2 regions of the Brevundimonas sp. Bb-A genome follow, and region 1 is predicted to be linked to the other one. Evidence: riboswitches for the same ligand, from Rfam matches in the RefSeq annotation. Region 1 holds a riboswitch; the other holds the start of a gene.
The links. Region 1 has a riboswitch for cobalamin ahead of metE (5-methyltetrahydropteroyltriglutamate--homocysteine S-methyltransferase). Riboswitches for the same ligand answer to the same signal wherever they lie in the genome.

Region 1 (15,612 bases):
ACGACTATTTCGCCAGCCGGGCCCGCGAGAGCCGCATCGGCGCCTGGGCCTCGGACCAGTCGCGACCGCTGGACGATCGCCAGACCCTGGAGGCGGCCGTCGCCCGCGAGACTGCGCGTTTTGAGGACCTGGATGTGCCGCGTCCTGAGCGGTGGAGCGGCTGGCGGGTGACGCCCCATGTCGTCGAATTCTGGCGCGACCGGCCGTTCCGCCTGCATGACCGGCTGCGCTTCACCCGCGACGGCGACGCCTGGCTGCGACAGCGCCTTTGGCCCTAGGTCGTTCTGCGGGACTGAATCGGTTCGCACAGGGATATTTGCACGGGCGCGCGCGTTAAAGTCGCTTCGTCACGGCCAAGGTTCTCTATGCGTCTGCTGTCGCTGCTGTTCGCGTCCCTCGTTCTGGCGGCCTGCGCCGTCCATCCGGGCAAGGTCCTCTCCATTAAGTTTGCGCCGGACGCTCGCCCGGTTCTCGCCGCCACCGAGGCCGGGACGGTTCGGGGCGTAGAGGGCGCGGGCGCGCGGGCGTTTCTGGGCGTGCCCTTCGCGCGCCCGCCCGTCGGCGAACTGCGCTGGCGGGCGCCTCAGCCCGTTGAAGGCTGGAGCGGGGTGCGCGACGCCACCCGCATAGGGTCCGACTGCACCCAGGCTATAGGGCGCAAGGCGATATTGGGCGGCGGGGGCGGTCTGGTGGTCGGGTCAGAGGATTGCCTCTACCTCAACATCTACGCCCCGGCCGGCGAACCGCAGCGGCGCCGGCCTGTCATGGTCTATATACCGGGCGGCGCCTTCACCGTGGGCTCGGGCGCCAACTACGATCCGTCGCGGCTGGCGGTGGATCAGGACCGGGTGGTCGTCACTTTGAACTACCGGCTGGGGGCCCTCGGCTGGCTGGCGCATCCTCAGTTCCAGGCTGAGGGTGAGGGGTTCGGCGGCAACTTCGGCCTGATGGATCAGTTGGCGGCGCTGAAATGGGTGAACCGCAACGTCGCCGCCTTCGGCGGAGACCCGGCCAATGTCACCCTGTTCACGGAAAGCGCCGGCGCCTGGGCCGCCTGTTATCTGATGACCTCGCCCCAGGCCGAGGGTCTCTATCAGAGGATGATCCTGCAAAGCGGCGGCTGTCTGGAGCCCTCGTCTCTGGTCAGCGCTGAAGAGGCCGCCGCCTCCGGCCCGCTCTTCGCCCGGCGTTTGGGCTGCACCGGCGCCGATCAGATCGCCTGCCTGAAGGCCTTGCCCGCCTGGCGTCTGTCGCGGGCGCCGTCAGTTCGGGCGGGCATCAACGGCCCAGGGTCGTGGGGACCGGTGCACACCGATGCGACCGTGCCTGAAAACCCCGCCCTGGCTATCGACCAAGGGCGGTTCACCCGCGTGCCCGTCATCGTCGGGACCAATCTGGACGAGGGGCGTCTGTTCGCCAATGAAGTCAAGGACATGGACCGCTACCAGAAGGAGACGCTGTGGATGTACGGCGATGTCGGTCCCCGCGTGCTGGACCGCTATCCGGTCGGCCCGGATGGCCCGGCCTATGCCATCGCCGCCAACTTCACCGACCAGAGGTTCGCCTGTCCGTCCCAGGCCCTGCGGCGTCAGCTGTCGCGCTATACGCCAGTCTGGGGATATGAGTTCGCCGATCGCGACGCCCCATTCGTCCTGCCCGACGGGATCGTGGGCCTGGACCTGGGCGCTTATCACGCCAGCGAACTGGCCTATGTCTTCGGGACCAGTTGGATCTTCGCCGACGTCGACCGGTTCACGCCAGAGCAGAAGGCGTTGTCGCTCCGCATGCAGGGCCTGTGGGCCGGATTCGGACAGCAGGATTTCGGCGCTGAATGGCCCCGTGTGGCGGGCGCGGGGCCGGTTCGGGTGTTTACGGCCCAGGGCGATCGACTGGATGACGCCTTCTTCGCTCGTCACAACTGCGACTTCTGGGACGGGACGCCCTTCGGCGCCGTCCACTAGGTCCAGCACCTAGACGAAGCGGACGGTCACGCCCGGCTTGACCTTGTCGGCCAGGGTCCAGGCGTCCCAATTGGTCAGGCGAACGCAGCCGTGCGACGCGGTCTTGCCGACCAGATGTGGATCCGGCGTGCCGTGGATGCCGTAGCTGGGCTTGTTCAGATCGATCCAGACCACGCCCACCGGATTGTTGGGTCCGGGGGCCACGACCACCTTGCGATCCAGATCGCCATAGCTGAGCTTTGACGGGTCATAGACATAGTCGGGATTGCGGGCGACGCCGTTGACCTTGACCGTCCCCGTCGGGGTGGGATTGTCCCGACTGCCGATCGTCGCCGGGAAATAGGCGAGCAGCGTCCCGTCCGCGCCATAGGCCCGCACCGCGCCTTGGGCCTTGTCCACCTCGATCCTTTCGACGTCCGCAGCCAAGGGCGTCGTATTGATCGCGGGCACCAGCAGCTTCTGGCCTGGGCGGTTGAAGTCTGCCGTAGGGTTCAGGGCCCTCAGCAGGTCCTCGGTCACATGAAAGCGCTCGGCCAGGGCTTCGACGATATTGGCGTAGCCCATCGACGGCGCCCGGCCCTGGGCCTCCAGCTCGGTCGGGACTATGCCGAGATAGGAAGCCGAAACGTCCTGTTGGGTTATCTCATAGGTAGAGGTCACGGCGCCCTGGCTGGCGGCGCGCAACCGCCCCATGACCTCGGCGTCGAGGCGGCCGTTGACGGGCAGACCCTGGACCTTCTGAAAGGCGGAGACGGCCTGACGCATGTTGGACCCTTCCAGACCGTCGATGGCGCCTGGCGAGAAGCGGGCGCGTTGCAACAGCACTTGGGCGCGGATCAGGGCGGGGTCCGGTTGCGGTCGAGCCGCAGGGCTCGCACCTTCACCCTCGGTCGACGGCGGGGAATAGGCGGTGTTCTCGATGGCGTCGCGCGACAGACGGCCCTGCGCCCCGACTTGGGCGGTCTGCTCTGCGGGGGCGGCGGGCGGCCGGTCGTCGTTGGGATCGCAGGCGGCGACAGCCAGGCCCGCGACGGTCAGGGCGGCGACGGTTGGCGCCAGGACAATGAAACGAGGGGGCATGAATAATCCTGGAAGGTCGGGGGACGATGGCTGCGGGGTCAGTTCGCTTCCCCTGTCGCCGGGTCCGTCGCCGTCTTTCCTGAATTGCTGGAGCCTTCGGCGCCCTTTGGCTCCGTCGCCGGGCGCGGCGGCTCGCCGTCGGAGTCCGGGCGCAGGTTTTCATTCTCGACTTTGCGGTCATCGGGGCGGGTGTCGGTCATCGGCTTCATTTCCAAGGAGACGCGGGGCGTCCGAGACGGAGCCAACGCATCCGGAGCGCCACGGCTCCCTCCTCATGCGTCAACAGACGTTCACCATGCCGGTGAACCCTAACGAAACAGGAGATTGGTTAGGAGGCGTGATGGAACGGACCTCGCCTGTCGAGGTCGCACGAGGGCGTCATGGCGGAAACGCTGCAGGTCGAGATCATGAAGGCGGAGGCGATGGATCCCGCCGCGGTCGACCTGTGGCGGTGGTGGACCTTAACCAACCCCGCCCTGGCCAGCCCCTATTTCCGGTGGGAATTCACTGAGATCGCCGCCCGCGTCTGCCCGGGCGCCGCCGTCGCCGTGTTTCGGCGGGGCGAGCGGATTGTGGGTTTCTTTCCCCACCAGAGGCGCGGCGGCGCGGTGCAGCCGCTGGGCGCCCCGATGAACGACTACCACGGCGTCATCGCCGCCGAGGACGAGATGCTCAGTCTGGAGGCGGTCGCCGGCGTGCTGAACCCGCGAAGGCTTAATGTGCCGAGCTGGGTGGGGCCCGCCCAAGCGGGGCAGGCGCGAGGAACGGTCCAGGTCGCCATGTCGGAGCCCGGTTACGAGGCCTGGTACGCCGAGCGGCGATCGACCTACGGCAAGTATTTCAAGGACAAGGAGCGCGCCCGTCGCAGTCTCGAGGCCGAGCTTGGGCCGATCCGCGTCGAGGCGGGCCTGCGCGACCCGCTTCTCCTGGACCGTCTGATCGCCCTGAAGGCGGCCCAGTACCGTCGATCCGGTCTGCACGACATCTTCGCCTGCGGATGGACACGCGACCTGCTGCACGCCCTGATGCTGGCCCGGCACGAAGACTTCGGCGCCTCCATGGCCGTCATGCACGCCGGCGACAGCCTGGTGGCGCTGGAGTTTTCGCTCCACGCCGGCCGTCATTACCACTTCTGGTTCCCGGCCTATGAGCCGCGGCTGGCGCGGTGTTCGCCCGGCATTCTGTTGAGCATGGATACGATGCGGCTGGCGGCGGCGGACGGCTTCCGCGTCTTCGACTTCGGTTTCGAAGGCGAGGGGTACAAGAAGTATTTCGTCAATGCGCGCCAGACGGTGCGGGAGGCGGTCGTGATCCGGCCCGGCCTGGGCCGGAGCCTAGGCGAGGCGGCCGTGGCCGCCCTGGGCGGAGCCGGAGGACGGGGGCAGGCCCTGCGCAACTCTCTGCGTCGCCGCTGGTCCACCATCGAGGCCTGCGAAGCCTCCTCGCTTGGCCAGTTGCGCGGCGCCGCCTTCGCCCTTGGGTCCGCCGTGAGCAAGGCGGCGGCCAAGCGCAAAGGCCCGGCCCGCGTGGCCCACGTCTAAGCGAAGCCGGGGAAAGCCGATGAACGAACGACGCACCCGCTATCCCGGTCCGATCTCAGAGGCGGCGGACCACCCGCACACCCTGGTCGATCAGGGGTTCGCCGAGGATGCGGTCCTGGCGACGGTGCTGGATCGCTATCCCGCCGAACTGTTCGACATCAACCTGTATGACTATGACGAGGCGGGGCAGGTCAGTCTGCGGACCGGCGCGCGAGGGCGGCTGTCCGGCGAGGCCCTGCTGGAGGCCATCAAACAGGGCCGGCTGTGGGTCAATTTGCGGAGCGTGGAGACCGGCTGGCCAGAGCTTTGGGCCGCCGCCATGGACGAATTTCGCAAGATCCAGGCGACCTACCCCGGTCTTAGAGCCGTTCGGAACGCCGGTCAGCTGATCCTGTCGTCGCCCAAGGCGCGGGTGCCCTATCATTTCGACGCGGCAGGGGTGGTCCTGTTCCACATGCGGGGGCGCAAGCGGATCTACGTCTATCCCGGCGACGAGCGGCGATTGCCGGAACGGAACATGGAACAGGTGGTCGCCCGCCAGACGACCGAGGAACTGCCCTATGACCTGGCCTTCGAGCGAGAGGCGCAGATCATCGATCTGGAGCCGGGCCGGGCGCTGACCTGGCCTCTGTATGCGCCGCACAGGGTTGAGAATCTGGATCGGTTCTGCGTCAGCCTGTCGATGGACTTCCAGACCTGGCCGTCGCGTTTCCGAAACGGAGCCCTGTTCACCAACGCCGTCCTTCGCAGCCGCGGCGGACGCCCGCGGTGCACCGACGCCATGGGGACGCCCGAGCTGGCGGCCCGCTGGGCGGCCTCTCTGGCCCTTAAGCGCGCCGGATTGTTGAAGAGCCGGATCGCCCATTTCGAACGCGACTTCGAACCGCAGATCGGCGCCGCCGACGGAGCGGGAGAGATCCGGGCCTGAGGCGGGGCCAGGTTAATTCGGGTTCATGACCTGAAGTTAAAATGACTTCGGTCGCCCGGGCGATCACCCTTCTCCCATAGTCAGGGAAAGGGAGCTCTCATGAAGACCGTTCTGATCGCCGCCGCCGCATTGGCCGCCTGCGCCGCAGCCGCGCCGGCGTCGGCCGCCGAGGTCGAAATCCGCAACGCTGTCGCGCGCGTCGTCGTCATCGTCGAAGACCGCCAGGACGTCGCCGTGGAGGTGACGCAGGGACGCTCCCGGCTGCCCGCGCTTCAGGTCCGTCGTCAGGGACGGGACGTCCGCATCGACGGCGGCCTGCGTCGCACCGGGATGTGGGGCGGCGACATCCGCAACTGCAACGCCGGGCGTGCGGGCGCCGCCCAACTTGGCGAAGGCGCCAGTGTTGAGGTGCGCAACCTGGGCCGCGTCCGTCTGGAAGACGCGCCGCTGATCGTGTTGCGCACCCCGCGTGATGTGGACGTCAGCGCGGAGGGCGCTGTTTTCGGCGCCGTGGGACGCGGCGCACGTTCGGTCGAACTGGACAGCGGCGGGTGCGGCTCTTGGACGGTGGCCAATGTCGACGGCGGCTTGGAACTGAGCGTCGGCGGCTCAGGCTCGATCCGAGCCGGCGCTTCACGCAGCTTGGAAGCCAATGTGGGCGGTTCAGGCTCCGTCGCGGCGGGCGCGACCGGAAATCTGAAGACCAGCGTCGGGGGCGCGGGCCGGGTCGATGTGGCGGCTGTCTCGGGCCAGGGGGATATTTCGATAGGCGGGTCGGGCGGCGTGACCGTGCGCCAGGGCCGTCTGGACAAGCTGTCGGTGTCGATCGGCGGGTCAGGCGAGGTTCACTACGGAGGGACGACCCGCGACCTCAACGTGGCGATAGCGGGGTCCGGCGACGTCTATGTTGCGGCGGCGACCGGCTCGGTCTCCCGGTCAATCGTCGGCTCAGGCTCCGTTCAAATCGGACGCTGACATCCGCTTCTCGCCGCTGGAAGGCTCCGGTCGTGGAACCCCGGATCTTCCGCAATGGGACGGCGGCGATGAAAAAGCCCCGGCGGATCGCTCCGCCGGGGCTCTTTTTAGTCAGCAGGCCGTCAGGCTTAGAAGGCGCCCAGGACGCTGGTGATGGCCGAAACGCCCAGGTTGGCGCCGGCCCGGTCGCGGGCTTGCAGACCGCCGCCGAAGCTGTAGCGCAGGCCGACCGACCAGGTGTCGACGTCGACCGACTCGATGTCGGCGCGGGTGTAGGAAGCGCCGACCGAGAACGGGCTGTTCTCGATTTCGTACTCGGCGCCAACGCCGTAGGTCCAGGCGTCCACGTCGCCGCCGGCGACATCGACGTTGTTGTAGCTGACGCCGGCGTTCAGGCGCAGGTTCGGCATGACGTAGAAGGCGGCGTCGCCGCCGACGGTCCAGATGTCGGCGTCTGCGTCGTCGGCCGTGGTGTAGGCGACCAGGCCGGTCAGGGTCGCGTTGGACAGGTACTTCTGGGCCTCGGCGCCGACGGTCCAGACCGGCTCATCGCCCGAGCCGATGCCGTTGGCGGCGACGAAGGCGCCGGCGCGGACGTCCGAGCTCCACATCTTGGTCAGGTGGGCGGCGGCGACGCCGGTGAAGTCTTCTTCACCGAAGGCCTTGGTGTAGTCGACGGCGCCGTTCAGGGTCACGGTCCAGTCAGCGGCCGGCAGGGCGACCGTGCCGTCCACGGTCCAGACGTCGGCGTCGACATCGTTGCCGGCGACTTCGATCGAGGGGTTGGAATAGGTCACGCCGACCGAGCCGACGGCGTCTTGGGCGAAGGCCGGGGCGGCGAACAGGGCGGCGGCGGCCGTGGCGAGGAGGATCGTCTTCATTTTCTTTTGTCCTTAGCAGTCTCGACCCGGATGGGGGTCCGGGGAGGGCGGCTGCTATCAGGCGCGGACGAAGCTGAGCATTAAATCGTCGTTACGTAAGTGTCTTGAAACTGTCGTGTTGCCCATCCGCCACGCCTTGTGGTCGCAATGTGTCAGGGGTGGGCGCATCTGGAGGCAAAGGGTTAAGCTGTGGCAATCGCATAATCGTATAAGCATATCCTTATATGTATTGACGGCCTGCTGATTGTGAGGCCATCCTCAGCCGTCGTGGTCTGCACGTGGTCTTCGGAACACGTGCAGCTAAGAGGGAAGCCGGTGTGAAACCGGCGCTGCCCCCGCAACTGTAAGCGGCGAGTCGAAGGTCCATCTCGTGTCACTGGCGTTCACGCCGGGAAGGCCGGACCCTAGGCGTCGACCCGTGAGCCAGGAGACCTGCCCCGACAGATAACGTCCTCCGGCGGGGTGTCCGGTCAGGCCGCATGCGCGCCGCCGGACCCTGCACGTCCGCGTCGGCGTCCGCGCGACCCTGTCCGAAGCCTGGCCACAACACAGGTTTCGAACGTCATGACCCGCCACACCGTCCAGGTCGCCACCCTCGGCTTTCCCCGCATCGGCCCCAAGAGAGAGCTGAAGACCGCGCTCGAGGCCTATTGGGCCGGCAAGACCGACGCCGAGGCCCTTCTGTCCGCCGCCGCCCAGCTGCGTGGCCTGACCTGGGCGCGCCAGCGTGACCTGGGGGCCGACGTCGTGCCGTCCAACGACTTCTCTCTCTATGACCATGTGCTCGACCTGACCGCCATGGTCGGCGCCGTGCCGCCCGCCTACGGCTGGCGCGGGGATCGTGTCGATCTGGCGACCTACTTCGCCATGGCCCGCGGTTCACGGGGCGACGGCCAGGCGTGCGCACACGGTCACGCCCATGCGAGCGGCGAGGGGACGCCGGCCATGGAGATGACCAAATGGTTCGACACCAACTACCATTATCTCGCGCCTGAATTTACCGCCGACCAGGCGTTCCGTCTCGGCTCGACCAAGGCGCTGGACGAATATCTGCAGGCCAAGGCGCTGGGGATCGAGACCCGGCCGGTGCTGCTGGGGCCAGTCTCCTATCTTCTGCTGGGCAAGACGCGGGGCGAGCCGTTTGAAGTCCTCACCCTGCTGCCGCGCCTGCTGCCAGTCTATGCCGAGGTGCTGCGGTCCCTGGCCCGCGCCGGCGCCACCTGGGTGCAGATGGACGAGCCCTGCCTGGTCACCGATCTGAGCGATGAGGCGAGGGCGGCGTATGATCACGCCTATCGGGTGCTGACCGATGTGACGCCGCCGATCAAGCTGATGCTGACCACCTATTTCGGCGGGCTCGGGGATAATCTGGAGGCCGTGCTGCGCCTGCCGGTTCACGGACTGCACATCGACCTGATCCGGGCGCCGGAGCAGTTGGCCCAGGTCGCGTCGGGGGCGGGCGTCGATCAGGTGCTGTCGCTCGGCGTCATTGACGGCCGCAACGTCTGGAAGGCCGACCTCAACGCCGTGCTGGACAAGGTGGAGCCCCTGGTCGCGGCCGGGCGCAGGGTGATGATCGCCCCGTCCTCCTCCTTGCTGCACGCCCCGATCGATCTGGAACGGGAGACCGGGCTCGATCCCGAGATCAAGGACTGGCTGGCCTTCGCCGTGCAGAAGGTGGCCGAGTTGGCCACCCTGGCGCGGGCGTTGAATGAAGGCCGCGGCGCGGTGAAAGCGGCGCTCGACGCCTCGACCTCCTCGGTCGCCTCACGTCGCACTTCACCGCGCATCAACGACCCCAAGGTCCAGGCGCGAGCCGCCGATGCCGACCCCGCCCTGGCGCTCAGAAACTCCTGCTTTGAAATTCGTCGCCAGGTTCAGCGAGGGCGTCTGAATCTGCCCGCCTATCCGACCACCACCATAGGCTCCTTTCCTCAGACGGCTGAGATCCGAAAGGCGCGCGCTGATCACGGGCGAGGCGTCATCGACGATGCGGCCTACGCCCGCTTGCTGCGCGACGAGACCGCGCGAACGGTCAAGTGGCAGGAGGCGCTCGGCCTGGATGTCCTGGTCCACGGCGAGTTCGAGCGCAACGACATGGTCCAGTATTTTGGCGAGCACTTGTCCGGCTTCGTCTTCACAAAGGCCGCCTGGGTGCAGTCCTACGGTTCGCGCTGCGTGCGCCCGCCGATCCTCTACGGCGACGTCGCGCGGCCCAGGCCCATGACAGTCGAATGGTGGCGCTATGCGCAGGGTCTCACCGACAGACCGGTGAAAGGCATGCTGACGGGCCCCGTCACGATTCTGAACTGGTCCTTCGTGCGCGACGACCAGCCGCGCAGCACCACCTGCCGTCAGATCGCCTTCGCCATCCGCGACGAGGTAGTCGATCTCGAAACCGCCGGCGCCGCCGTCATCCAGATCGACGAGGCCGCCCTGCGCGAGGGCCTGCCCCTGCGGCGCGCCGACTGGGACGACTATCTGGAATGGGCGGTCGAAAGCTTCCGCATCACGGCCTCGGGGGTCCGGGACGAAACCCAGATCCACACCCATATGTGCTATTCGGAGTTCAACGACATCATACAGGCCATCGGAGCCATGGACGCCGACGTCATCTCCATCGAGACCTCGCGGTCCAGGATGGAACTGCTCGACGCCTTTTCCGACTACCGCTATCCGGCCGAGATCGGGCCGGGCGTCTATGACATCCACTCGCCGCGCGTCCCCACGGTCGAGGCGATGACCGCCCTGCTGAAGGCGGCGGCGCGCAAACTGCCGCAGGACCGGCTTTGGGTGAATCCGGATTGCGGGTTGAAGACGCGGGCTTGGCCCGAGACTGAGGCGGCGCTCGCCAATATGGTGACGGCGGCGCGGCTCATGAGGGCGGGGGAGACGGCGGCGGCCTGATCATTTGCGGCCAGCGGAGGCGGTGTTCGACCGTCCTCCGACCGGCGCGGAAAATCCTATCGCCGCTCTTGGTTCCGCGCTTGACGAAATCGGAATCGCTAGGCATAAGCCGCCACTCTTGTTGGACCGGCTGTGCATCCCCGGATGCAGACGCGGTTCGCAGGAACGACCTGAGACCCTGTTCTTTGCAGTGACCCAGGACTTTAACGGCCTTCGCAGGCGACTGCGTGGGCCGATCGTTTTTGCGGATTTGCGTACCCTGAGGGCCTAGCGCCCGAAGGCCTTCGGTCTTTGAAATGGTTCACAGGGACGCGGTCCTCCGACCGCATTGGAAGTAAGCACCGATATGGATCAAAGCATCCGCATCAGGCTCAAGGCCTTTGATCACCGCGTCCTCGATTTTTCGACGCGCGAGATCGTCAACACCGCCAAGCGCACCGGCGCCACTGTCCGTGGTCCGATTCCGCTGCCGACCCTGATCGAAAAGTTCACCGTGAACCGCTCTCCGCACGTCGATAAGAAGTCGCGTGAGCAGTTTGAAATCCGCACGCACAAGCGCGTGCTCGACATCGTCGACCCCACCCCGCAGACCGTGGACGCGCTCATGAAGCTCGACCTGTCCGCCGGCGTGGACGTCGAGATCAAGATTTAAGTAGAAAGAGGCGGGATCCGATGCGCACGGGCGTGATCGCCAAGAAGCTGGGCATGACCCGCGTGTTCGCCGATGACGGCGCGCACGTTCCGGTCACTGTGCTGCAGCTCGACGGCTGCCAGGTCGTCGGCCAACGTACCCAGGAGCGTGACGGCTACGTCGCTCTCCAGCTGGGCGCTGGCGCGAAGAAGGCTAAGAACACCAACAAGGCTCAACGCGAGACCTTCGCCAAGGCGGAAGTCGAGCCCAAGGCCTATGTGACCGAGTTCCGCGTCGATGCGGACGGTCTGCTGGACGTGGGCGCCGAACTGTCGGCCGACCACTTTGTGGCGGGCCAGAAGGTCGATATCCAGGGCGAGACCATCGGTAAGGGTTTCGCCGGCGCCATGAAGCGCTGGAACTTCGGCGGTCTGCGCGCCACGCACGGCGTGTCGCTGTCGCACCGTTCGCATGGTTCGACGGGTAACCGTCAGGACCCGGGCCGTACCTTCCCCGGCAAGAAGATGGCCGGCCACTACGGCGCCGAAACCGTCACCACCCAGAACCTGACCGTCGTCCGCGTGGACGCCGAGCGTGGCCTGATCCTGATCAAGGGCGCTGTCCCCGGTCATGACGGCGCCTACGTCAAGGTTCGCGACGCCATCAAGAAGGCCCGTCCGGCCGAGGCTCCGTTCCCCGGCGCCGTGAAGTCGAACAAGGCCGCTCAACCCGCTGAGACGCCCGCTGAAGAAGCGCCGGCCGTCGAAGCGACCGAAGGCGGTGAAGCGTAATGAAACTCTCGGTCATCAAACTCGACGGCAAGGCTGCCGGCGACGTGGAGCTCTCGGACGCCGTCTTCGGCATCTCCGAAATCCGCGGCGACATCCTGGCCCGCACCGTCAGCTGGCAGCTGGCCAAGCGCCGCGCCGGCACGCACAAGGTTCAGACCCGCAACGAGAACTCTCGTACGGGTAAGAAGATGTACAAGCAGAAGGGCACCGGCGGCGCCCGTCACGGTTCGCGCCGTGCGCCGCAGTTCGTCGGCGGCTCGCGCGCCTTCGGTCCGGTCGTTCGCGATCACGGCTTCTCCCTGCCGAAGAAGATTCGCGCCTTGGCCCTGCGTCACGCCCTGTCGTCCAAGGTGAAGTCGGGCGACTTGGTCGTCGTCGACAGCGTCTCGGTCACGGAAGCCAAGACGGCCGCCCTGCGCGAGACGCTGGGCAAGCTGGGTTGGACCAAGGCTCTGATCATCGCGGGTCCGGAAGTCGACGCCAACTTCGGTCTGGCCGCCCGCAACATCCCGCACATCGACGTGCTGCCGAACGCCGGCCTGAACGTCTATGACATCCTGCGGGCCGACAAGCTGGTGCTGACCAAGGCCGCCGTCGAGGCGATCGAAGCCCGCTTCAGCGATAAGGAAGCCGCGTAATGGCCGCTCAACCTACCGCCAAGCACTACGACACCATCCTGGCCCCGGTGATCACCGAAAAGGCCACGATCCTGTCCGAGCAGAACAAGGTCGTCTTCCGCGTCGCCGACACGGCGACCAAGGACGAGATCGCCGCTGCGGTCGAAAGCCTGTTCAAAGTCAACGTCGTCAAGGTCAACACCCTGGTCCAAAAGGGCAAGACCAAGCGCTTCCGGGGCATCCTCGGCCGTCGCGTCGACATCAAAAAAGCGATCGTGACCCTGGCCGACGGCCAGTCGATCGACGTCACCACGGGGCTCTGATCAGATGGCCTTGAAACATTACAATCCGACTTCGCCGGGCCGTCGCGCCCTCGTGCTGGTCGACCGTTCGGAACTCCACAAGGGCCGTCCGGAAAAGTCGCTGACCGAAGGTCTGACCAAGTCGGGCGGTCGCGGGCAGGGCGGTCGCGTCGCGGTCCGCTTCCGCGGCGGCGGCGCCAAGACCCTGTACCGCAAGATCGACTTCAAGCGTCGCAAGTGGGACATGGTCGGCACGGTCGAGCGTCTGGAATACGATCCGAACCGCACGGCCTTCATCGCCCTCGTGACCTATGAGGACGGCGAGAAGACCTACATCATCGCGCCGCAACGCCTGAAGGCGGGCGACACGGTGGTCGCGGGCGAAAAGACCGACGTGAAGCCGGGCAACGCCATGCCGCTTCGTTCGATGCCGGTGGGTACGATCATCCACAACATCGAGATGAAGCCCGGCAAGGGCGCTCAGCTGGCCCGTTCGGCCGGCGCCTACGCCCAGCTGGTGGGTCGCGATCAGGGCTACGCCCAGATCCGTCTCGGCTCGGGCGAGCTGCGCATGGTCCTGGACAGCTGCATGGCCACGGTGGGCGCGGTTTCGAACCCCGACCACATGAACCAGAACCTGGGCAAGGCCGGTCGCAAGCGCCACATGGGCTGGCGTCCGCACGTCCGCGGCGTCGCCATGAACCCGATCGACCACCCGCACGGTGGTGGTGAAGGCCGGACCTCCGGTGGTCGTACCCCCGTAACGCCGTGGGGTAAGGACACCAAGGGCACCCGCACCCGTAAGAACAAGGCTACGGACAAGTTCATCATCCGTACCCGTCACGTGAAGAAGGCTCGCTAAGAATGGCCCGCTCCTCCTGGAAAGGCCCGTTTGTCGACGGGTATCTGCTCAAGAAGGCCGACGCCGTTCAATCGTCGGGCCGCAAGGACGTGATCAAGACCTGGTCGCGCCGCTCCACCATCCTGCCGCAGTTCGTCGGTCTGACGTTCGGCGTCCATAACGGTCAGAAGCACGTTCCCGTGTCGGTCTCGGAAGAGATGGTCGGCATGAAGTTCGGCGAGTTCGCCCCGACCCGGAACTTCCCGGGTCACGCGGCGGACAAGAAGGCCAAAAGGAAGTAACCGATGGCCCAGACCAAGAACACCCGTCGGGTCGGCCCGACCGAGGCCCGCGCCAAGCAGGTCAACATGCGCATCAGCCCTCAGAAGCTGAACCTGGTCGCCGCCTCGATCCGCGGCATGCCGGTTCAGAAGGCGCTGAACGAGCTGGAATTCAGCCGTAAGCGCATCGCCGGCGACGTCCGCAAGGTCCTGTATTCGGCGATCTCGAACGCCGAGAACAACCACAACCTCGACATCGACAACCTGGTCGTCGCCGAGGCCTTTGTGGGCAAGAACCTGGTGATGAAGCGTTTCGCGAGCCGCGCTCGTGGTCGCTCGTCGCGCATCCTGAAACCGTTCAGCGAGATCACCATCGTGGTCCGCGAAGCCGGCGAGGCCGCCTGATGGGACAGAAAATCAATCCGGTCGGTCTGCGCCTCGGCGTGAACCGCACGTGGGACAGCCGTTGGTTCGCCGCCGGCGCCGACTATTCCCGCCTGCTGCACCAGGACCTGAAGCTGCGCGAGTGGCTGCGGGAACGCCTGTCGGCCGCCGGCGTGTCGCGCATCATCATCGAGCGCCCGCACAAGAAGTGCCGCATCACCATCTATGCCGCCCGTCCGGGCGTCGTGATCGGCAAGAAGGGCGCTGACATCGAGAAGCTCCGCAAGGACATCTCGGCGCGCACCGAAGGTGAAGTTCACCTGAACATCATCGAAGTCCGCAAGCCGGAAACCGACGCTCAGCTGATCGCCGAGAACATCGCGCAGCAGCTGGAACGCCGCGTGGCCTTCCGTCGCGCCATGAAGCGCGCCATGCAGTCGGCCATGCGTCTGGGCGCCAAGGGCATTCGGATGAATGTCTCGGGTCGTCTGGGCGGCGCCGAAATCGCGCGGATGGAATGGTATCGCGAAGGCCGCGTGCCGCTTCACACCCTGCGGGCCGACATCGACTACGGCTTCTACGAAGCCAAGACGACCTACGGCATCATCGGCGTGAAGGTCTGGGTGTTTAAGGGTGAAGTGCTTGAGCACGACCCGATGGCCCAGGACAAGCGTTGGGCCCAGGAAGCCTCGGGTCCGTCCTCGAACGAAGGCCGCGAACGCGGCGGCCCCCGTGGCGACCGCGGTCCGCGTCGCGATCGGGGACGTGAGAACTAAGTCATGTTGCAACCGAAGAAGACCAAGTACCGCAAGGCCTTCAAGGGCCGTATCCACGGCTCGGCCAAGGGCGGCTTCTCGCTGAACTTCGGGTCGTACGGCCTGAAGACGCTGGAACCGGAACGCATCACGGCGCGTCAGATCGAAGCGGCTCGCCGCGCGATCACCCGCCAGATGAAGCGTCAGGGCCGCGTCTGGATCCGCGTCTTCCCCGACCTGCCCGTCACGGGCAAGCCGGCCGAAGTCCGGATGGGTAAGGGCAAGGGCGCGGTGGACTATTGGGCGGCGCGCTGCCACCCCGGCCGCATCCTGTTCGAAATCGACGGCGTGTCGGACGAGGTCGCCCGCGAGGCGCTCCGTCTCGGCGCCGCCAAGCTGCCGGTCCGCACCAAGGTGGTGACCCGCATCGACGCCGGCATCGCCCAAGTTGAGGAAGCCGCCTAATGACCAAGATCGCCGATCTGCGGTCGCAAACGACCGACCAGCTGGCCGACGAGCTGCTGAAGCTCAAGAAGGAACAGTTCAACCTGCGTTTCCAGGCGGCCACCGGCCAGATGGAGAAAACCCACCGCGTGGGTGAAGTGCGCAAAGACATCGCCCGCATCTCGACGCTCCTGCGCGAGAAGCGTGCGGCCTCGTAAGGAAACGAATATGCCCAAGCGAATTCTTGAAGGCGTCGTCGTGTCCGACAAGGGCGACAAGACCGTCGTCGTGAA
Region 2 (15,612 bases), 1.2 Mb from region 1:
CCCTGAGCGCCCGTCTCGACGGGGGCTTGGCTTCGGACCTGGGCCAGGGCCGGAGAGGCCAGGCCCAGCAGCAGGCCCAGGTTCAAGACCAGCAGCAGGCGCACCCCGACTCTGGAGCCGTCGCGGAGCCGGCCGGCCTTGAACAGGATGGAGAAAAGAAGGCGCATGATCGGCCTTTTAGGCCGGGAGACCGCCCCTGTCAGGGCGCCTTTACGGGATCAGCGAGGATGGGCGTCGATCGCCACCTCGGTGCGGCGGCGCAACGGCTCGGCAGCGCCCTCGGTCGTGACTGCGCCGACGTCCCCGGCGGCGGCCACGTCGAAGACGGGGGCGGGCAGGCCGGCGGTGTTCAAGGCCTGGGCCACGGACCGCGCCCTCTGTTGAGAGAGGCTGAGGTTGGCCGCAGACCCGCCCGTGGCGTCCGCGAGGCCCAGCACTTGGACCCGCCGAACGTCGCAGGTCTTCAGCACATTCGCCGCCGCCGTGATCGCCTGATCGGCCGCAGGCGTAAGCCGAGCCTCGCCTTCACGGAAATAGATGTCGAACCGCACCGGCGCGCACGGAGATTCCCCCGTCACGATTGCGTCTCGCGAAGGCGCGGTGGCGCAGGCCGACACGGCCGCAGCCAAACCGAATGCCGAAATCGTCAGATATCTCATACCGTCCCCCTCGGTTGTGCGTCTGCAGACGCAAAAAGGGCGGCCCGTCGCCGACGAGCCGCCCGGTTGAACGGACGCGAACCGTCTCACGTCCGTTCAGAAACCCTGAGGCTCAATAGCGCCGTTGGCCATTGTCCCAGTAGCATTCGTCCTGGCGGTTGTCGTAGCAGTAGTAGTAGCGACCTTGGCTGTCGCGATAACGCTGCTGGTTGTTGCGGTCCGCCTGAGAGCCGCGCACCGCGCCGGCCGCACCGCCCAGGGCGCCGCCGATCAGGGCGCCGGTGGCCGCATTGCCGCCGCCGACATTGTTGCCGATGACCGCGCCCGCCACGGCGCCGAGGCCCGCGCCGATGGCGCCCTGGCGCACCGTCTGGTTGGTGCCGCCGTAAGGATCGCTGGCGCAGGCCGAAGCCAGAAGACCGGCGCCGGCTATGGCGATGATGGCCTTGTTCATGGTGAATTCCTTTATCCTGGGTTCGCCCCGAATACGAGAACGCTGGACTCCCGCACCGGTTCCCTTGTCTATCACTGTTCCGCTTAAGCGGCTAAAATCGCCGCACGGCAGTCAAGCTTATGGGGGCAGGACGATGCGATTTTCCACACTCACGCGGGCTTCGACCGGCGCCGAGGGACCGATCTGGTCGCGGCCTCGCAAACGCAAACGCAGAGTCTCGGCGGCGTCCCTGGTCAACACCCTTCTGGTTCTGCTGGCCCTGATCGGCGCCCTGACGCTGGTTCTGTCGATCAGGGCGGGTTCAGTCGAGACCGCCGGCCGGACCATGGACGGATGGATCGCGACCGCCTGGGCCCACGGGCAGGCCTTGATCGACCGAACGCCCAGCCCCAGCCGCTGAAGCGTCAAAGCGACGTCCGCACCACACTGAGGGGAACGGCTCGGCTTGGCAGGCGTTCGGCCCGACATGACCGACATCCTGAGCTCTGAGCCCGACACAGGGGCGGGCGGGCAGCGCCCGGACGCGGGCCGCGTCCTGACGCCTCATGCGTCGCTGAAGCGGTTGGTCATTCTGGTGAATCCGCTGTCAGGCGGCGTCGGACCGCGCGCCGTCGCAGAGGTCGAGGCGATCCTGGCCGACTATGAGGTGGAGAGCCAGGTCGTGCTGTTGCAAGGCGGCGGCTTCGACCAGGCCATCGCCGACGCCTTCGCCGCAACGCCCGACGTCATCTTCGTTCTTGCCGGGGACGGCACGGCCCGTTCGGTGGCGGCCAAGGCCAGGCCGGACGGTCCGATGATCGCCCCCCTGCCCGGGGGCACCATGAATATGTTGCCCAAGGCGCTTTACGGCACCGGCGATTGGAAGGCGGCCTTGCGCCACGCCCTGGAGGAGGGCGAGCCCCAGACGGTGTCCGGCGGCGAGGTCGGCGGGGAATATTTCTACTGCGCGGCCATCCTGGGATCGCCGGCCCTTTGGGCCCCGGCGCGGGAGGCGATGCGGACCGGAAAGCTGAGACTGGCCTGGGCCTATGCTCGACGGGCGCTGAAGCGAGCCTTTTCCGGCCGATTGAGGTTCAGCCTGGACGGAGGCGGCCGTCGCCGCGCCGAAGCCCTGGTGTTGATCAGCCCGATGATCTCCAAGGCGATGGAGGAGCCGACGGGGCTGGAGGCGGCGGCGCTGGATCCGTCGGACGCCACCCAGGCCTTCCGACTGGCGGCGACGGCCCTGTTCAGCGACTGGCGCCATGATCCCGCGGTCTCGACCCGCCCCGCCAAGCGGATCGACGTGCGCGCTCGGTCCAAGATTCCCGCCGTGATCGACGGCGAACCCCTTCTTCTGAGCCCCGAGGCGACGGTGCGGTTCATTCCCAAGGCGTTTCGCGCCCTGGCGCCCAACCCCCCCGCCGCCGAGGACAGTCTGTAATGGGGCGTATTCTCCAGTTTTCCGATGTTCATTTCGGATGTGAGCACAAGGGGGCGGTCGCCGCCGCCCTGGAATACGCCCACGCCACGCCCAACGACCTGGTCCTGATCACAGGCGATATCACCCAGAAGGGCTATCCCAAGGAGTTCGCGGCGGCGGGTCGCTGGATGCGCGCCATGCCCGAGCCGCGCTTCGTCATCGTCGGCAACCACGACGTCCCCTACTGGGACGCGGTCGCAAGGCTGTTCCATCCCTGGAAAGCGTTCGAGACGGCGACCGGGTTTCCCGCCCACGACGGCCAGTTCTGCAATGAGACCGTCATGGTGCGCGGCGTCGTCACGGCGCGCGGCTGGCAGGCCCGGCCCAACTGGTCAAAGGGGGTCATCGATCTGGACCAGACCCGGCGCGCGGCCGAGGCCCTGCGGCAGGCGCCGATCGGGGCGCTGCGCATCCTCGCCTGTCACCATCCGCTGATCGAGATGATCGGGGCGCCGATGACCGGTGAGGTCAAGCGCGGGGACGAGGCGGCGCTGATCTTCGCCGAGGCGGGCGTGGATCTGATCATGACGGGCCATGTCCATGTGCCCTTCGCCCTGGCGATCGACCTGGCGGATCGCTGTTCCTATGCGGTGGGTTGCGGAACCTTGTCGCATCGGGAGCGGGGATCGCCGCCCGGCTTCAATCAGGTGGAGTGGGACGCCAAGACCATCACGGTCACCGCCCTGGCCTGGGACGGCGCGGCCTACAGGCCGCATCAGGTGTGGAGGCTTCCGCGTCGCCAAGACACCCGCCACGCGGCGACGGCGCCCGATCCGAACGCGCCGGGCATGCTGGAAAAGGCGGCGGTCTGACGCCGCCTTTCCATCTCGGCCACGGCCCATAAGGACCTCGGCATGAAGAAAGGGCCGGAACTCGCGTTCCGGCCCTTTCCGTTTTGAAGCTCGACGCCCTTTACAATCGAGGCGCGCCGCGTCCGCGAAGTCCGCCGGCCACAAGGGCGATGACGAACAGGATGATGGCGATCACGGCGATGAATTTGGCGATCTCGAACGAGAAGTTCGCGATGCCGCCGAAGCCGAGAACGGCTGCGATCAAAGCCACGACCAGGAAGATAATTGCCCAGCGAATCATGGGTTTAGCTCTCCTGCGTTGATGTTTCCGACGGCGGCCTCGCAGCCGTTCGTCCGTCGGTGGATCAACGTTCCCGGTCGCGGGGCGTTCCGCCCGCGACAGAGAAAGGAAAGACTATCGCCGCCGGCGACGGCCGTAGCCGCGATGCTCCATCTTGCGGTCCGCCACCATGCCGGCCACGATCGCGGCCAGGGCGGGATTGCGCAGCAGCAGGAAGGCGGCCCCCAGTCCGCCGACCACCCCGATGACAGGGCGCTCGCGCACCATATGCAGGATCTTGCCGGCCAGACCCTCCGGATCCTCCTCCTCGTCCTCATCGTCCCCTTCGGCGCGCTTCAGGAAGACGAGGGCGACGATCAGGGCCGTCAAGGCGAACAGGCCGAAGGTGATGGCGGCCGCGCCCAAGGGCGTGGTCATCAATTGGAGGGCGTAGAACACAGCGACGCCCAGGAAGATGACGGCCAAAAAGACGCTGGCGGCGACCACGGCGGTCGCCACGGCGCGCTTGAGGATGCCCTTGAACATCAGCGGCGGCGACCGGCCAGCAGCATGCCCAGCACCAGACCGACGCCCAGGGCGATGGCCGTGGACTGGAGCGGACGTTCCTGCACCCGTTCGACGACATAGCGCTGGGCTTCGTCCAGGCGCTCGGCGGCGTCGTCGTAATATTCGCGGCCCCGAACGCGGGCGGCGTCGTAATAGGTGCGGGCCTGTTCGCGCACTTCCTCGCTCTTGGCGCGCAGGCGGGCCTCGGCCTCCTCGGCCTTTTCGCGCAGGCGCTGGGTTTCTTCACGAGCGCCGGCCTTCAGATCCTCCTTCAGGGTCTTCAGATCGGCCTTGATGTCTTCTCGAGCCTTGGTGGTGGCCATGATGCGCGCTCCAGTTTCAAGCTTGGCATTAGAATAGGGAACCCCGTCTGCCAACGCCACACCCCTGTCGAGGTTCCGTCGTCGCCAATGTCGGTGAAGGCCTCGTCACCTCCGTCCCGGCGCCTTAGATTGGCGCCATGACCGCCTTTCTGTTCGAGCCCCGACCCCAGCCCAGCCTGCCGATCATCGGCGATGCGCGACGGTTTCCCGTGCGGCGGATTCTGTGCGTGGGCCAGAACTACGCCGCCCATGCGCGAGAAATGGGGTCGGATCCGGAGAAGCAGACGCCCTTCTTCTTTTCGAAGCCGGCCGACGCCGTGGTGACCGACAGCGCCGATCCGGCCTACCCGTCCGCGACGGCCCAGCTGCACTATGAGGCCGAGCTGGTGGCGGCCATCGGCGAAGGCGGGCGGATCGTCGGCTGGGCCGCCGGGTGCGATCTGACCCGACGCGATCTGCAGGCCCAGGCCAAGGCGGCCGGTCGCCCTTGGGACGCCGCCAAGGGGTTTGATCAGTCGGCGCCCTGCGGCGCCATAACCCTTGGCGCCCTGCCGAACCCGGACGGGTCCATCGTCCTGACCGTCAATGGCGAAACCCGCCAATCCAGCGTCCTCAGCGACATGATCCTGAACCCGGACCAGATCGTCGCGGCGGCGGGCGGGCTCTGGACGCTTCAGCCGGGCGACCTGATCTTCACCGGAACCCCGTCCGGCGTCGGGCCGATCGTGCGCGGCGACAAGGTGGCGGTCGCCATCGAGGGTCTGGCGCCCCTGAGCTTCGAGATCGTCTGATGATCCTGCACGGCTATTGGCGGTCCGGCGCCAGCTATCGGGTCCGCATCGGCCTGGGGCTGAAGGGACTGGCTTATCAGACTGCGGCCCTTGATCTGCGCAAGGGCGAACAGAAGGCCCCCGCCTTTCTGGCGATCAATCCCCAGGGCATGACCCCCGCCTTGCAGCAGGGGGAGACGGTCCTGACCCAAAGCCCGGCGATCCTGGAATGGCTGGAGGAGACCCATCCCGAGCCGCCCCTGTTGCCGAAGGACGCCCAGGACCGCGCCCAGGTCCGGGCCATGGCGGCCCTGATCGGCTGCGACATCCATCCGCTGAACAATCTTCGCGTCCTGACCGCCCTGCGTCAGGAGTTCGGCGCCGATCAGGCGACGGTCGACGCCTGGGCGGGGCGCTGGATTACGCCGGGCTTCGACGCTCTGGAGGTCCTGGTCGCGCGCCACGGTGCGGGTTGGAGTTTCGGCGATCGTCCCGGACTGGCGGACTGCTATCTGATTCCACAGCTCTATTCGGCGCGGCGGTTCAATCTGGCCCTGACGCCCTGGCCGCGCCTTCTGGCGGTCGAGGCCGCCGCCCAGGCCCATCCGGCCTTTCAGGCGGCCCACCCGGACCGGCAGCCCGACGCCGACGGCTGAGCGCGCCCGACCCATATCGGCGGTCGATGAGTAAGACTCGCGTAAGGTCTTGATCAACCTCCCTTAAGCTTTGGGGGGCATGATCGGGGGGTGACGCAGTCCCCACCCTCTCCCTCGGCGCCATCGCCGGTCGATCGCCTGGCCCTGGCCGTGGTGACCGAGCCCGAGCGCGCCGCCAAGCCCCTCATGGCCGCCCCGTCGGGCGCCCGCGAGGACGCGATGCGTTTCCTGTTGCAGACGGGAGCGGACGCGGGGGTCAAGGTGATCGCGACCAAGCCGACCGGCGACGGCGAACGGCTGTTGGGCCAGGCCTGGCCCTTCCCCTCCCCCTTCCGCGTCACGGTTCGCACCGTCGGCCTGGGCGAAGGACTGGATCGGGTTGAGGCGCGGGCGCGCCGCTCCTTGGAACGTCTGGGCCTGCCGCGGGGCGAGGCCCTGCTGGTCAACAATCCCGCCGACCTGGCCGGCGCCGAGGGGCGGGCCCTTTGGGACCGGCTGCAGGCCTTGAAGGCCCGCGGCCTGTTTCGCAGCATCGGCTTTTGCGCCACGGTCGAAGATGGGCCGGTCCTGCTGGCGCGACGCCTGGAGGCCGATGTGGTTCAGGTCGCCTGCAATCTTCTGGATCAGCGCGCGGCGGCCGAGGGAATTCTGGATGAGATCAAGGCCCTGGGGGCCCAGGTCCACCTGTCTTCGGTCTTCGCCGGCGGCCTGTTGTTCGCCCCCGGCGACGATCTTCCGGCCCATTTGACCGGCTATGATCAGGCCCTGTCGCGCATCCGACGGCGCCTGGCGGAACGGCGCTGCGATCCGATGCAGGCCGCCCTGGCCTACGCCTTTTCTCTGGAGGCGGTGGACCGGGTGGTGGCCAGCGTGGCCTCCGCCGCCGAGCTGCGCGCCATATTGGCGGCCGCCCATGCGCCCGGTCCCGACCTGGACTGGTCGGAACTGGCGCTGGAGGCGCCGGCGGCCTTCGCCGCCGACGCCCGCAGCCTGATCAGTAGCGCAGCCTGACCCCGACATAGGCCGACCGGCCGGGCTCTCCATAGCCGAACACCTGCTGATAGTGTTCGTCGCCCAGGTTCTCGATCCGCGCCGTCAGGGCGACCTTGTCCGTCAAGGCGTAGGCCGCGTTCAGATTGGCCGTGACGAAACCCTTGCGGACCACGGTCGAGAAGCCGCCGGAATCGTCCTGCTCGCCTTCCGCCCGCACGGTCAGGGCGCCCGACAGTCGATCCCCCGTCCAGCCCAGGGTCGCCGAACCGGCGTGTTCGGGCACGCGGAGCAGCCGGGCGCCCGTGGTGCGGTCCGCAGCGTCGGTCCAGGCGTAGGCCAAGGTCAGGTCGAAACCGGCGCCGAGGCGCGCGCGGCCTTCCAGCTCGAGCCCGTCCGACCGCGTCTTGGCGACGTTGACGTAGCGGCCGGCGGAATAGGTGATCTGGTCCTCGACGTTCAGCCGATACAGGGTCGCGCGTCCCTCGAATCGACCGTCGGCGGAGGCCCAGCCCAGGGCGATCTCGACGCTGTCGGCCGTCTCCGGCTTCAGCGCGGGCCACGGCTGGGGCGCGAAACAATAGTCGCACACCGCCTGGCTGACGGTCGGCGCCTTGAAGCCCGTGCCATAGGCGCCCGACAGAATGAAGCCGCCGGCCAGATCATAGGCCGCCGAAATCCGCCCCGTGGTCTTGGAGCCGAAGTCGTCCGTGTCGTCATAGCGCAAACCGCCGGTCAGGTTCAGGGCGCCCAGGTCCGCTTGCGCCATGCCGAACGCCGAGGTGATCGCCAGGTCGCGCGACAGGCCCGAGTACAGGTTGGCTGACGCCTCGTTGCGCTCGATCCCGAAAGCGTAGTCGACGCCTCGGGTTTCGCCGTCCGCCTGCCAGCGATAGGCTTGGCGGTCGCCGTTGAAGGTCAAGGGCGTGCCGTCGCTGTAGGAGGTGCGCTCCAGCTCCGAGGCCGAAATGCTGAACTGATGCGTCAGACCCAGAGCCTGGGCCGTCACCCGACCGAAGCCCGACCACTGTTCGCTGTCCTGGGCGTCGCCGGTGTCGGCCAGCACATAGTCGGGCGCCGGGAAGCCGTCGATGTCGGCGTGGCTGTCGTTCCAGCGCACGGCGCCGTCGATCTTGACGGCGTCGGACAGGACATAGCGGCCCTTGGCGCCCAGGGTCGTGCTGCGAAAGCCGTCGGTCTCGGGATTGCCGTCCGCCTTGTCCGCCGCGGAAATCCCGTCGGTCTGGAAGCGCGAGACATAGGCGCTGAAGGCGTAGGTCTCATTGGCGACGCCGGCCGACAGACGACCGCGCGCCGTGTCGAAGCTGCCGGCCTCGGCCTCGGCGCGAACGCCATCGATTTCGCGCGTGGTGAAGGAAATCACCCCGCCGATGGCGTCCGATCCCCACAGGGACGACTGCGGACCACTGAGCACCTCGATCCGGTCGATGTCGGCCAGTTCGAAGCTGGAGAAGTCATAGGCGCCGTTCGGTTCGGCCGCATCATTGATCGGCGCCCCGTCCACCAGCACCAGGGTCTTGCCCGGCGTCGCGCCGCGCATGCGGACCTGGGCGATCCCGCCGAAGGCCCCCGTTCGCGTCACCGACAGGCCAGGCACGTCGGACAGGATGTCGGCGGCGAAGACGGCGCCGCGTTGCTCGATGATCCTAGAATCGATGACCCGGGCGCCGGGCGTCTCGGCGACGATGGCGGGCAGGCGGGTGGCGGTGACCACGACCTCGTCCAGCTGGGTCGCCTCATCGGCGAAAGCGGGTGCGGCGATGACGGCGGCCATGGCCGCCGTCGATGAAAGAATGGAGCGCTTCATTGTGAGCGATGTCCCCGTATCGGCCCGGCGAATGCGCGCGCAGGGTCGTGACCAGCGAGCCGATCCGCCCGGCCGCGAGGCCGGGACGACGCAAGATCGGGTCGCTTCCACGGAGAAACCGCGCCTCTGTCTGGTCCCGGACAGGAGCGAGCGACGTCGGCGGCCAGGTCTCCTGGCTTGCGGGTCATAAACCGCCGTCCTCGCCTTCCCAGTCACCCAGTGGCGCCGAGGTCTAGACCCCGGACGGACGACGCTCTCGCCGCCTACAGTTGCGGGCACAGCCACGGTGTCTCACCGTGTTCCCTTAACCGCCTGATCCGGCCTATCGCAGGGGCGACAAGCCTGTGCAAGAGCCGGTCAACGGGCTTGAGCGCCAGGACGCGATCCGTCACCCTGTCGCAACATGAACGCCCCTGTCTCTCACCCGCCTGACATCGCCGCCTCTCTGGAGGGCGCCACGCCCTTCATGGCCCAGTATCTGACGGCCAAGGCCGGACAGCCGGACGCCATCCTGTTCTTCCGCATGGGCGACTTCTACGAGCTGTTCTTCAAGGACGCCGAGGTGGCGGCGGCGGCGCTCGGCATCACCCTGACCAGGCGGGGCAAGCACCAGGGCGAGGACATCCCCATGGCCGGGGTGCCGGTCCACGCCATGGAGGGCTATCTGGCCCGGCTGATCCGCCTGGGTCACAAGGTGGCCATCTGCGAACAGCTGGAAGACCCGGCCGAGGCCAAGAAGCGCGGCGGCAAGGCCGTGGTCCAGCGCGGCGTGGTGCGGGTGGTGACGCCCGGCACCCTGACCGAGGACAGTCTGCTGGATGCGCGCGGCGCCAACCGGCTGGCCGCCGCAGCGGTGCGCAAGGGTCGGGCGGCCGTGGCGGTGGTCGAACTGTCTTCCGGCGCGGTGGACAGCGTCGCCTGTGCGCTGGAGGATCTCGGGGCGACGCTGGCCGCCTTCCGCCCGTCCGAGGTTCTGGTCACTGACCGGATCTATTCCGACCCGACGACGCGGGACGCCCTGGACGGGTCCGGCGGCGTGGTTCAGGCCCTGGCCTCGGCCATCGCCGAGCCCCAGGCGGCGCGGACGCGGGTCGAGCGGCTGTACGGGGTTGCGGCCCTGGACGGATTCGGCGCCTTCGAGGAGGCCGAGGTCTCGGCGCTCGGCCTGATCGCCGCCTATCTGGAGACGACCCAGGCCGGCAAGGTTCCGGCCCTGGCCCCGCCCCGCCGTCTGGGCGAGAGCGGGTTTCTGGCCATCGACCCGGCGACCCGCGCCAGTCTGGAGATCGACCGAACGCAGAGGGGCGAACGTGAAGGCTCGCTCTTGGCCTGTATCGACCGCACCGTCACCTCGGGCGGGGCCCGGGCCCTGGCGGAACGGATCGCCCGACCGCTGCGCGACCCCCTGGCGATCAATGAACAGCTGGACGCCGTCGAATGGCTGCTGGAGCGGCGCGATCTGCGGCGCGACCTCCGCGACGGTCTGAAGGCGTCGGCCGATGTGGCGCGGGCGGTCGGACGGCTGGCCTTGGGGCGCGGCGGTCCGCGCGACCTGGCGGCGGTGCGCGTGGGCCTGTCCGTCGCCGAGGGGATCGCGGGCCTGTTCATCGGTCAGGTGGACCCGCTTACCGGCCGGCCGCGCCGCATCGCCCTGGCCCTGGACCGACTGAACCTGTCGCCCGAGGTGTCGCGGCTGAAGGCCGATCTGATCGACGGCCTGGTGGACGAGCCGTCGCATCTGGCCCGCGACGGCGGCTTCGTGCGCCCCGACTATCGCCCCGAACTGGACGCCGCCCGCACCCTGCGCGACGACAGCCGCCGGGTGGTGGCCGATCTGGAGGCGCGGGCGGTCGCCGAGTCCGGCGTGCCCTTCAAGGTCAAGCACAACGCCGTCCTGGGCTATTTCCTGGAGACCTCGGCCAAGGCGGCGGAGGGTCTGTTGCGGGCCGGGCCGGACAGTCCCTTCATCCACCGTCAGACCCTGGCCAGCCAGGTACGGTTCACCACGGTCGAACTGTCGGAGCTGGACGCCCGGATCAGCCAGGCCGGTCACCGCGCCCTGGCCATCGAGGCCGAGACCTTCGAGGGCTGGCGGCGCGAAGTCGCCCGCCTGGCCCAGCCGCTGCAGGCGGTCGCGGAGGCTCTGGCCGAGCTGGACGCCCATGCGGCCCTGGCGGAATGGGCCCAGGAGGCCGGGGCGACTCGGCCGGTGGTGGACGACAGTCTGGTCTTCTCGGTCGAGGCCGGGCGGCATCCGGTGGTCGAGGCGGCGGTCAAGGCGGCCGGCGATCCCTATACGCCCAACAACGCCCGCCTGGACGGGTCTGGATCGGACTGCGCCCGCCTGGCTATCGTCACCGGGCCGAACATGGCCGGTAAGTCGACCTTCCTGCGCCAGAACGCCCTTCTGGTGATCCTGGCCCAGGCCGGGGCCTTCGTACCGGCGCGCGCCATGCGTCTGGGCGTGGTCGACCGGCTGTTCAGCCGCGTCGGCGCCGGCGACGACCTGGCGCGGGGCCGGTCCACCTTCATGATGGAGATGGTCGAGACCGCCGCCATCCTGACCCAGGCCACGCCGCGCAGCTTCGTGGTTCTGGACGAGATCGGCCGCGGCACGGCCACCTATGACGGCCTGGCCATCGCCTGGGCCACGGCCGAGGCCCTGCACGACGTCAATCGCGCCCGCACCCTGTTCGCCACCCACTATCATGAGCTGGCCCAGTTGGAGACGCGGCTGGACCACGTCTGCAACCTGTCCATGACGGCCAAGGAATGGAACGGCGACCTGGTCTTTCTGCACGAGGCGGCGCCGGGCGCGGCGGACCGGTCCTACGGCGTTCAGGTGGCCAAGCTGGCCGGGGCGCCGGCCGCGGTGGTGGCGCGGGCCAAGGCGGTGCTGGAGCGGCTGGAAGGGGAGAAGGCCGCTGCGGCCCGCCTGGACGACCTGCCGCTGTTCGCCGTGGCCGAGCCGGAGCCGGCGCGCGCGCCCTCCAGGCTGGAGGCGGCCTTGCAGGCGGTGGACCCCGACGCCCTGACGCCGCGCGAGGCTCTGGAGACCCTCTACAGGTTGAAGAGCCTGGCTGACTGACAAGGTCGGCCCTTGCCAGGGATAGAAATCTAGACCCTGTTCGGTAACAGTCGTGGTCCGCCAGACCGAATCGCTGAGGATCGGCCATGAAGCCCAGCGCGCTTTCCCTTTCCGGCAAGACGGCCTTGATGGTCATTACGGCCCTGGGCGTCCTGACCCTGGTGCTGACGGCCGTCGCTGCGGTCCTGCTGACCCGCGACGCTGAGGCCCAGGCCGCCGAGCGTCAGGAGGCCAATATGCGGGTCGCCTGGGACGTGCTGGCCGATTACGGCGACGGCTTCACCGCGCGCGACGGCAGGCTGTATGTCGGATCGACGCCGATGAACGACTTCGTCGAGCCGGTGGACCGGATCAAGACCCTGGTCGGGGGTACGGCCACCGTCTTTCTGAACGATCTGCGCGTGACCACCAATGTGGTCAAGGACGACGGCTCGCGCGCCGTCGGCACTCGGTTGAAGCCCGGCCCCGTCTATGATGCGGTGCTGAAGGCGGGCGAGCCCTATCGAGGCCAGGCCGACATTCTGGGCAAGCCTTATTTCGTCGCCTACGACCCGATCAAGACCAGGGCCGGCCAGACCATCGGCGTGCTGTATGTCGGCATCCCCAAGGCGGACTTCATGGCCTCGGTGAACCAGGTGATGATCGCCCTGTTCGTGTGCGGCTTGGCCGCCGCCCTGCTGGGGGTCGGGCTGTGTCTGATCGTTTCCCGCCGGATGTTTTCGCCTCTCAAGGCTCTGTGCGAGCGGATGGAAGCCCTGCGCCAGGGCCGAACCGACTTCGACACGCCCTGGGCCATGCGTGAAGACGACATCGGCCAGATGGCCCGCGCCGTCGCCGCCTTCCGCGACGCTGCGGTGCGCCAGAAGGCCGCGGAAGCCGAGACCGAGGCCATGCGTGAGGCCGCCCGCGCGACGCAAGAGGCGGGAGAAGCGGAACGGGACCGTCTAGCTGAGGAAGACGCCCTGGTGGCGGAGGCGCTCGGGCAAGGTCTGGCGGCCCTGGCGCGCGGAGATCTGAGCCATCGGATCACCGCAGACTTCGCCGAGCGCAGCCGCAAGCTGAAGGACGACTATAACGCCGCCGTGGACACGCTGGCGGCGACCATGGCCGACATCGTAGACCTGGTTGAGGCGATGCGGGCGGGAACATCGGAGGTGACGACCGCGACCGACGACCTGTCGCGCCGCACCGAAAGACAGGCCGCCGCCCTGGAACAGACCGCCGCCGCTCTGGACCAGATCACGGTCACGGTGCGCAAGACTGCGCAAGGCGCCCGGTCCGCCGCCGACATCACCGCCGAGGCCCGGAGCGGCGCCGCGACGCGAGAGCAGATCATCGCCGAGACCACAACCGCCATGGGCGAGATCGAGGCGACCTCGGGTCGGATCGGGGAAATCATCGGGGTGATCGACGAAATCGCCTTCCAGACCAATCTCCTGGCCCTGAACGCCGGGGTCGAGGCGGCGCGGGCGGGCGAGGCCGGTCGCGGTTTCGCGGTGGTGGCCTCAGAGGTTCGCGCCCTGGCCCAGAGGTCGGCGGGGGCCGCGCGCGAGATCAAGGGTCTGATCGCCGCCTCCAGCGCCAGCGTCGGCGAGGGCGCTCGACTGGTGTCCCAGACCGGTGCGGCCCTGACCGCCTTGATCGGCCAGGTGGCCGAAATCAACCAGCTGGCCGGCGAGATCGCCGCCTCGGCCAAGGCGCAGGCCGAGGGGCTGGCCGAGGTCAATACGGCCGTCAACCAGATGGACCAGACCACCCAGCAGAACGCCGCCATGGTCCAACAGACCACCGCCGCCAACCAGGCGCTCAGCCAGGAGGCGGAACGGCTGGCCGAACTGGTGTCGCGCTTCCGTCTGGGCGACGGGGCGCCATACGGCGACGCTCAGGACGAACGGACGGTCTGGGCCGCCTGAGCGGGATCGAACAGGCGCAAATGAAAGGCCCGCCCGAATCCTCCGGGCGGGCCTTGTCACATCGACTGACAGGTCGACGGGGGCCGGATCAGGCCTGCATCATCCAGCCTTCGACGTCCATGGCCGCCTGACGGACGGCTTCCGAACGGGTGGGGTGGGCGTGGCAGGTGCGGGCGATGTCTTCCGAGGCGCCGCCGAAGCTCATGGTGACGGCGGCTTCGTGGATCATTTCGCCGGCCTGGGGGCCCATGATGTGGACGCCCAGAACCTTGTCGGTGGCGGCGTCGGCCAGAACCTTAACGAAGCCGTCGGTCTCGTGGTTGATCTTGGCGCGGCTGTTGGCGGTGAAGGGGAATTTGCCCTTCTTGTAGGCGACGCCTGCGGCCTTCAGCTGATCCTCGGTCTGACCGACCCAGGCGACTTCGGGGAAGGTGTAGACCACGCTGGGCACCAGGGCGTAGTCGACGTGGCCGTATTTGCCGGCGATGGTGTCGATCACGGCGACGGCGTCTTCCTCCGCCTTGTGCGCCAGCATCGGGCCATGGGTCACGTCGCCGATCACCCAGACGCCGTCGGCGACCTTGAAGTGATCATGGTCGATGAAGCCGCGCTTGTCCGGCGTGACGCCGATGGTCTCCAGACCCAGGCCGTCCGTATAGGGCCGGCGGCCGATGGCGACCAGGACGACGTCGCCCTTCAGGGTTTCGGCGGCGCCGCCGGCCGAGGGCTCGACCGTCAGCTCGACCCCGTCCTTGCCCGACTTGGCGGCCGTGACCTTGGCGCCCAGTTTGAACGCCATGCCCTGTTTGGTCAGGGTGCGCTGGAAGGCGGTGGCGACCTCGGTGTCCATGCCGGGGGTGATGCGGTCCAGGAACTCGACCACCGTCACCTCGGCGCCCAGGCGGCGCCAGACCGAACCCAGCTCCAGGCCGATGATGCCGGCGCCGACCACAATCAGCTTCTTGGGCACGGCCGGCAGGGACAGGGCGCCGGTGGAATCGATCACCTTGCCCGCTTCAAAGGCGACGCCCGGCAGCGGAGTGGGCTCCGAGCCGGTGGCGATCACGATGTTCTTGGCCTCCACCGTCTGGACCGAGCCGTCGGCGGCGGTCACCTCGACCTTGCCCTTTCCGACGATCTTGCCCTTGCCCTTGATCCAGTCGGCCTTGTTCTTCTTGAACAGGAACTCGATCCCCTTGGTCAGGGCGGTGACGCTGTCGTCCTTGGACTTGTGCATCTGGCCCAGGTTCAGCTTGGGCTGGACCTCGATGCCGATCTTGGCGAACTCGCTGTTGGCGGCGTCGAACATTTCCGAGGCGTGGAGCAGGGCCTTGGACGGCATGCAGCCGACGTTCAGGCAGGTGCCCCCCAGGGTGGCGCGCATCTCGACGCAGGCGACCTTCAGGCCCAGCTGGCCGGCGCGGATGGCGGCGTTATAGCCGCCGGGCCCCCCGCCGATGATGACGACGTCGTAGGGAGCGGGGGCTTCGGCCATGATATCCTCTGGTCTTCTGGCGCGCGGGAAAAGCGCGCGGACACTAGCGCCGACCCCGCACGGGTCAACCGCCGCGCATCATATGGGGCGCGGAATCGACCTTTGCAGGGGCTCAGACGACCGGCTCTGCCTTGGTCTGCTCCTGCGGCGACGGCTCGGGCGGGGCGTCGGCGGCGCCTTCAGGCGTCAAATCCAGCGGCAGGGTGATGGCCACCTCAGCCCCCTCGCCCGGGGCGCTCTCCACGGTCAGGGCGCCGGACGCCTGTCGGGCGAAGGCGAAGGCCTGAGACAGACCCAGCCCCGCCGCGTCGCTTCGGGTGGTGAAAAAGGGTTCGG

Region 2: linked by a shared signal. The riboswitch ahead of BSP_RS02725 (TonB-dependent siderophore receptor) and the one ahead of metE (5-methyltetrahydropteroyltriglutamate--homocysteine S-methyltransferase) in region 1 are both predicted to bind cobalamin.

The regions. Positions count from the first base shown of each region.
Region 1 is NZ_CP045456.1:1,705,004-1,720,615, forward strand. Features, by position in the region: gene pdxH (pyridoxamine 5'-phosphate oxidase) at 1-278, shown strand, start outside; gene BSP_RS08405 (carboxylesterase/lipase family protein) at 366-1,961, shown strand; gene BSP_RS08410 (L,D-transpeptidase) at 1,971-3,041, opposite strand; gene BSP_RS16210 (hypothetical protein) at 3,080-3,241, opposite strand; gene BSP_RS08415 (GNAT family N-acetyltransferase) at 3,422-4,582, shown strand; gene BSP_RS08420 (transcriptional regulator) at 4,602-5,510, shown strand; gene BSP_RS08425 (GIN domain-containing protein) at 5,610-6,485, shown strand; gene BSP_RS08430 (porin) at 6,614-7,366, opposite strand; cobalamin riboswitch at 7,618-7,821, shown strand; gene metE (5-methyltetrahydropteroyltriglutamate--homocysteine S-methyltransferase) at 7,931-10,273, shown strand; gene rpsJ (30S ribosomal protein S10) at 10,620-10,925, shown strand; gene rplC (50S ribosomal protein L3) at 10,946-11,695, shown strand; gene rplD (50S ribosomal protein L4) at 11,695-12,333, shown strand; gene BSP_RS08455 (50S ribosomal protein L23) at 12,333-12,635, shown strand; gene rplB (50S ribosomal protein L2) at 12,640-13,476, shown strand; gene rpsS (30S ribosomal protein S19) at 13,479-13,757, shown strand; gene rplV (50S ribosomal protein L22) at 13,761-14,141, shown strand; gene rpsC (30S ribosomal protein S3) at 14,141-14,896, shown strand; gene rplP (50S ribosomal protein L16) at 14,900-15,340, shown strand; gene rpmC (50S ribosomal protein L29) at 15,340-15,537, shown strand; gene rpsQ (30S ribosomal protein S17) at 15,548-15,612, shown strand, end outside.
Region 2 is NZ_CP045456.1:541,512-557,123, reverse strand. Features, by position in the region: gene BSP_RS02785 (protein-disulfide reductase DsbD) at 1-167, opposite strand, end outside; gene BSP_RS02780 (OmpA family protein) at 219-578, opposite strand; gene BSP_RS02775 (glycine zipper domain-containing protein) at 772-1,113, opposite strand; gene BSP_RS02770 (hypothetical protein) at 1,247-1,513, shown strand; gene BSP_RS02765 (diacylglycerol kinase family protein) at 1,580-2,536, shown strand; gene BSP_RS02760 (metallophosphoesterase) at 2,536-3,387, shown strand; gene BSP_RS02755 (DUF1328 domain-containing protein) at 3,488-3,667, opposite strand; gene BSP_RS02750 (hypothetical protein) at 3,782-4,192, opposite strand; gene BSP_RS02745 (YqjD family protein) at 4,192-4,536, opposite strand; gene BSP_RS02740 (fumarylacetoacetate hydrolase family protein) at 4,674-5,327, shown strand; gene maiA (maleylacetoacetate isomerase) at 5,327-5,962, shown strand; gene BSP_RS02730 (aldo/keto reductase) at 6,053-6,973, shown strand; gene BSP_RS02725 (TonB-dependent siderophore receptor) at 6,957-8,780, opposite strand; cobalamin riboswitch at 8,925-9,133, opposite strand; gene mutS (DNA mismatch repair protein MutS) at 9,184-11,868, shown strand; gene BSP_RS02715 (methyl-accepting chemotaxis protein) at 11,955-13,781, shown strand; gene lpdA (dihydrolipoyl dehydrogenase) at 13,870-15,276, opposite strand; gene BSP_RS02705 (ATP-binding protein) at 15,389-15,612, opposite strand, start outside.